DNA from 2 places in the Acidisarcina polymorpha genome. Region 1 is predicted to be linked to the other one. Evidence: riboswitches for the same ligand, from Rfam matches in the RefSeq annotation. Region 1 holds a riboswitch; the other holds the start of a gene.

Region 1 (3,298 bases):
GGTTTCTGAGTGTTTCTACCTATCATCATGAACGCATGCTCAAAGATGCGATCAACCCTGGTGGTGATCTGAACTACCTTCCTTCGCAACTTTCGACTGCAGATTTCGAGCAGCTCTTCAAGTCAATGGAGAAGGACCAGGTCTACGTCGTCGCAGACCACGCCTAAAAGGATGGTCAGCAGAGAAGGACGACTGCCATTGTTGCGCTGAGGACAGTAGAGCCAATAATAAGCCTGAGCTGATGAGAGATCGCTCTCAACAACTGAGGAAGCCGGGATTCCGCTCGGCTTCCTCTCGCACCTTCCACTCAAAGCCATGGACGCAAGTCGTCACTTCTTGGTGGCCTTACGTGCGGTCTAGAAGCGGCTCCAGTCTTATTTCACCGTCGCGGTTGAACGTACAGTACGACCATCAAACACCTTTATAGAGATTGACAGATTTCCGATAGACTACTTGTTGAGCAGGTCAGATCACTCTTGGGTGGTTTGTGAATGGGGAAGCCGGTGTAAATCCGGCGCTGTCCCGCAACGGTGACGGAGTGTTCACTCCGAAGTCCGACTACCAGCCTGCCGCCACCACCATGGAAGCGTTTGTCGCTGACCATGGGTGCGTTTGAGCCTGCCGCTCTCGTGGACTAGAACGGTAGACACTGCAACAACGCGTGCCAGCAGGCATGTCGTTGCGGCCTGCGCATGGGTGGTTTTCCAGCTCTAAGGAGAACCGCGTATGACTAGCAATACCCCTCTAAGAACTTCTTCTCTCGGATTCCCGCGCATGGGCGGCAAGCGCGAACTGAAGTTCGCCCTTGAGTCTTTCTGGAAAGGCAAGACGACGGAAGCTGAACTTCTTGCTATGGGGAAGAAGCTTCGCCAAGATCATTGGCTCCTCCAGAAGGAAGCGGGCATCAGCGTTATCCCTTCCAATGATTTTTCCTTCTACGACCAGGTGCTCGACACCCTGGTAATGATTGGCGGCACGCCGGAACGCTTTGGTGCCCCGCCCAATTCGCTTGTGCAGTATTTCGCTATGGCGCGCAACAGTGAAGAGCAGACCGCGATGGAGATGACAAAGTGGTTTGATACGAATTACCACTATCTCGTCCCTGAGTGGACCTCTGGCCTAACCTTCCGGGCGAACACGAGCAAGCTGCTGAGTGAAGTTCGCGAAGCCCGCGCTCTTGGCATTGAAACGCGCCCGGTGCTGATTGGTCCCGTAACGCTTCTGCTGCTTGGCAAGGCGGCGCCAGGTGTAGACATCACGCTGCTTCTTCCAAAGCTGACTGAGGTCTACAGGCAGATCATCGCAGAACTTCACGCAGAGGGTGTGACCGACATCCAGATGGATGAGCCGATGCTCGTGACCGATCTCGGCCCATCTGAAAATCAGGCCTTCCGCAGCGTTTACAACCAGCTCAATGAACTTCCAGTGAAGCTCATGCTCACATCCTTTTTCGGTGGCCTGGGTGACAACCTCTCGCTCGCCGTCGACCTTTGCACAGCAGGGCTGCACATCGATGCCGTCCGCGCACCGGAAGAAGTCTCGGCTGTGATTGACTCTCTCGGCACCGACCAGACTCTTAGTCTTGGGGTAGTGAGTGGGCGCAATATCTGGCTGACGAACTTCGCTTCAACTCAACCCTTGATCCGCCTGGCGGTAGAGGCGTTGGGCCCCGGCCGCGTCATTGTTTCGACGTCATGCTCGCTGCTGCATACGCCACACGATCTGCAAACGGAGAAGAAGCTTGATCCACGCATCAAGAGCTGGCTCCGCTTCTCGGGCGAAAAACTTTTTGAGCTTGTCGCGCTTGCCTCAAGCGATGAGGAAGCTACGAAAGCAAATGCTGCTGCCGTAGCCGACCGCGAAGTTGCGGAGAGCAGCAGGAACACCGCCGTTCGCAAGCGCTTGGCAGCGCTCGCCGCGGGAGACTTCACTCGTGTAAGGCCATATGGACAACGAGCTGAACTGCAGAACGCAAGGCTGAAGCTTCCACTGCTGCCGACGACGACCATCGGTTCCTTCCCACAAACGACCGACATCCGACAGCAACGCGCGGCGTTCAAACACGGCCACATCGGCCGCCAGCAGTATGAGGATTTCCTGCGCAAAGCGACGGAACATTGCATCCGCGAGCAGGAGCGCATCGGCCTAGATGTGCTAGTGCACGGTGAGTTTGAGCGCAACGACATGGTCGAATACTTCGCGGAGTACCTCGATGGCTTTGCGTTTACAGAGAACGGTTGGGTGCAGAGTTACGGTTCAAGGTGCGTGAAACCACCCGTGATCTATGGTGACGTCTCGCGTCCGAAGCCGATCACTGTGGAGTGGTCGAGCTACGCGCAATCTCTCACGAAGCGGCCGATGAAGGGGATGTTGACCGGGCCGATCACGATCCTGCAATGGTCGTTCGTTCGTGACGACATTCCTCGTAAAGATACTGCGTGGCAGATCGCGATTGCGCTTCGTGACGAGGTTGGTGATCTTGAAGTTGCGGGCCTCCCGATTATTCAGGTGGATGAACCTGCGTTGCGCGAGGGTCTTCCACTACGCCGTTCTGAATGGGCACTCTACCTGGAGTGGGCCGTCGAGGCGTTCAAGCTGACCACCAGTGGGGTTACGGACGCCATGCAAATCCATACGCATATGTGCTATTGCGAGTTCGAGGACATCTTGCCATCTATCGCTGCGTTGGACGCGGACGTGATCTCGATGGAATCCGCTCGTTCCCGCATGGAACTGCTCCAGGCCTTTCGCGCGCACAGCTATCCCAACGGGATTGGCCCGGGAGTCTTCGACATCCACACTCCACGCGTGCCTTCTTCTGAGCAAATGCGCGAACTGTTAGGTCTCGCCTTAGAGGTGCTGAGACCTGAACAGATCTGGGTCAATCCGGATTGCGGTTTGAAGACGCGAGACTGGACCGAGACCACAGCGGCACTGGAACACATGTGCAGCGCAGCAGCCGAGGCACGATCTGCATTTAACGTATGAGAACCTGTGGCGCGACAGACAGACCTGTCGTGCAACAACAAACATGGCCCCCGTTGGGGTCAGCGACGGTGAGTCGCATTGTCGTCAGCAATCCTCTTATGCTGCTAACGGCGTTTGTCCTCACCTATGCGTTTGCGAGATGCGGATACCCTGCCGACTATGCATCTGTCTGTTCGCAACAGTGGAAAGTCATATCTCAAGAACCACCGAAACTTAAACGGATCAACATACTGTGCAGGTATAAGGAAAGCCTTCAAAGGTATGACGCCATTCATAACTGCCTGTCATCTACTGAAATAGAAGCGACACA
Region 2 (3,298 bases), 2.2 Mb from region 1:
CAAGCGGTTCACCAGTCTCCGATTCTTCTGGAGTGTAGAGTCCGAGGTGCCTCTCCGGTATAGCGATCGCTGGCTCGCGCGGCAGCCAGCCAAGAATCGGGGTTTTGCAGGAGGAGGCAATTGCTGTTCGCAGCATCTCGAAGTGACGCCCGCTAGCGACGCGGTTGAGGATGACTCCAGCCAGGTGCAGCTCTGGATCGAAGAGTTCAAACCCGAGTACCACCGCGGCGATGCTTCGTGCGCTCTTGCTTGCGTCGAGCACCAGAACGACGGGCAATCTCAGCAGCTTCGCGATCTCGGCGCTGCTGCCTGCTTCTGTCCCGCCGTCCTTCCCGTCGTAGAGGCCCATCATGCCTTCCACGAGGAGAATATCCGCTCCCACGGAAGCCTGTTGAAGCACGTCGCAATTGGCATCTTTGCTAAGCATCCAGGTATCGAGATTGCGGGCGATTCGTCCCGAGATTCGGGTGTGATGGCCGGTGTCCAGAAAGTCCGGGCCGCCTTTAAAAGGCTGGACCGTATAGCCGCGATGGCGCAGTGCCGCGGTAATGGACATCGCGACGGTCGTCTTGCCGACCCCGCTGGATGTCCCCGCAATCAGGAAGCCTTTCATCGTTGCGCTCCGTCCAACGAACCTTTTATGGTTAATGGCAATCCAGCAACCATCAGCAGGACGGTATCAGCAACCGCCGCAACGCGCTGGTTGACTTCACCGATCAGATCGCGAAAGCGGCGGCCCAGTGCATACGCGGGGACAACGCCACTCCCGACTTCGTTCGATACTAAAATCACGCGACATGGGACCGTTTTGAGCGCCATGCAGAGATCGTCAATCTGGGCCTGCAAGCCGGGTTCGTCGTTTTCGTAGGACTCGAGCAGGTTGGAGCCAAAAAGGGTGAGACAGTCGACCAGGATCGTGTCGCAGTCACGCTCGTGCGAACGCACGATTCGGCCGACGGCGAGAGGCTCCTCGACGGTGATCCAGTGGGCTGGCCGTTCCGAGCGATGACGGGCGATCTTACGGTGCATCTCTTCGTCGTCGCGCCGCTCCGCGGTGGCAACAAATACGACCCGGCTGGATTGATCCGCCAGTTGTTGCGCGTAGCGGCTCTTGCCGCTGCGGACGCCGCCTAAGACAAGGATGACCGAATTTCCTTGGATCTGCTGACTTCCCTGGATCTGCTGCATGTGACGCTGCTTCCTGACTTCCGACGCGCGGAAAGCAGAGCGGGAACTTAGGTGTAGGCAGCGGCTGCACTGCCTATGTAGGGCGTGCAAGCATGCTCTTCAACTCTCCCATCGAAGTTGAATCAAGCCCGAATCTTCTGGCCGGTCTTCTGACTCACGCATCAACGAACTCGGACGGCCTTCCCAGGATCCTCGACCCAAGTGGCTTCACATAGATTGCCAAGTTCTCAGCGCATACAGCTACGGGGTAGTGACGGACTCACACCGTCTTCCCGAACACCAGATAACCAAGTATAGCTTGATCGAAGAGGCCTCGGTATCACAAAACAGCCTCCAACTGGATCCTGAACAAGCCTCCGTGTCATCGCCCATTCCTGGCTTGAGCGATCTCGATTGGTGCATCCTCTGCCTGCCCAAGTTCACCGAGCGTCAGGTAACGCGCGCCCATCATTTCCGCCAGTTCAGTGCATCTGCCAACCCGCGGCCCCGCGCTCTCGGTGTCCACGACGATTGCCTTGCAGTGGATCCCGGCGGCTATTTCTGCGGCTTCCTGCCAAGCATCTCCACCATGAAGAGGAATATTGGCCCGGCCGTCCGTAAGCAGAATAAGGAGTGTGGATGGGGTGACCAAATTTCGCGCAAGATCGAGGGCGGCGGCCAAAGGGGTTCGGCCACCCGTAGGAAGATATTCCAGCTTAGTGAATGCGTCAGCAAGTACCTGTGTCGGCTCCAGAAGCACCTCAGCGGAGACGCCCCGGAACACGACCATGGCAACTTCGTCGTCACGCTTGAACGAGCGTGTCAGCAGGCTGGAGATCGCGCCCTTAACCGTCCGCATCTTTTGTTGAGCGGCGTGGGAGCCACTCGAATCGATCACGAAGAGATAGCGGGTTCCCGCGCGTGATTTCCTCACCCGTTCCTGCAAATCCTCAAGCCGTGGCTGTGCACTTCCGGTCTCGCGCAGGCTATGACTCAGAGTGGCAAGCAGATCAAGCTCGACGGGTCCGCTCGACCGCCTATTTCCAGCAACTGGGCCTAGAAACGATGCGTCCAGCCTCGGTCTTCCTCCGCTGCCAGCCACTGCGCTAAAGTTAGCCTCGATCGCCGGCGTTTGCGCCAGGCGAGGAGGGAAGATGCGTTCGATGGCAGGTTCGGCGCCTGAGTCCGGAGCATTCTCCGGTGGAGACGGTTGTTGCGGAGCTGCTTGCGGAGGATATTGCGGGGTTGACGAACGCACACCCTCGCGCAGTCGATGATTCAGGGCTAGCGGTAAGACCGCGGCAACGTGCAGTGACTCAACCGAAGCATCGCCGTTGAGAGCGGCATAAGCGATGGCCGCCCGCACCACCGCCAAATCAGCGCGCATCGAGCGGACGCCACGCTCGCATACGGCGGCGCTGATCTCTCCAAGCACGGCGCTCGAGCAAGCCGTCTGGTCGAGAGCGGCTCTGGCAGCGGCGATCCGATTGCGCAACCCCTGCTGGTCTCCGGACCATCTCTCCGTGAATTGAACGGGATCGTGCTCAAAAGCGATCCTATGCTCGAGAACCAGCCGGCGTTCGGCAAGATCAACGGGAGCAGCGACGGTGACCGATAGCGCGAAGCGATCAAGCAACTGGGGACGCAGAGAGCCTTCTTCCGGATTCATGCTTCCGAGCAGGACGAACTGCGCTGGATGACTGGCGCTGAACCCGTCTCGCTCCAATACATGGACGCCGCTGGCGGCGGCGTCAAGTAACGCGTCGCCGAGGTGCCCGGGTAGCAGGTTCACCTCATCCACGTAGAGGACGCCGCCGTGCGCCTCCGAAAGCATGCCCGGTTTGAGGACCGGGTTCCCCTTGAGCGTCTGCTCGAGGTGGAGCCCTCCCAACAGCCGGTCTTCCGTAGCCCCGACCGGAAGATTGATAAAAGGCGCCGGAGCCGGCAGCAATGCAGCGAGCGCCCGCGCCGTGGTGGTTTTGCCGGAGCCCTTGTCTCCCCGCAGCAACACGCCCAGCCGCCAATCGACTGCGGCGAGCAGAAGAGCGAGCTTCATCTCGCTTTGACCGACGATTGCCGCAAATGGGTAGGTAGCCGGTCTCATGAGACTGCCTCGCGCTTCCGTTCCCCT

What was found. A riboswitch is a leader RNA that binds a small molecule or an ion and turns the genes downstream of it on or off. The one in region 1 is predicted to bind cobalamin.
Region 2: linked by a shared signal. The riboswitch ahead of cobU (bifunctional adenosylcobinamide kinase/adenosylcobinamide-phosphate guanylyltransferase) and the one ahead of metE (5-methyltetrahydropteroyltriglutamate--homocysteine S-methyltransferase) in region 1 are both predicted to bind cobalamin.

Annotation. Positions count from the first base shown of each region.
Region 1 is NZ_CP030840.1:614,747-618,044, forward strand. Features, by position in the region: gene ACPOL_RS02745 (cupin domain-containing protein) at 1-167, shown strand, start outside; cobalamin riboswitch at 448-584, shown strand; gene metE (5-methyltetrahydropteroyltriglutamate--homocysteine S-methyltransferase) at 727-2,988, shown strand.
Region 2 is NZ_CP030840.1:5,495,295-5,498,592, forward strand. Features, by position in the region: gene ACPOL_RS23395 (cobyrinic acid a,c-diamide synthase CobB) at 1-613, opposite strand, end outside; gene cobU (bifunctional adenosylcobinamide kinase/adenosylcobinamide-phosphate guanylyltransferase) at 610-1,188, opposite strand; cobalamin riboswitch at 1,311-1,487, opposite strand; gene ACPOL_RS23405 (ATP-binding protein) at 1,550-3,271, opposite strand; gene ACPOL_RS23410 (cobaltochelatase subunit CobN) at 3,268-3,298, opposite strand, start outside.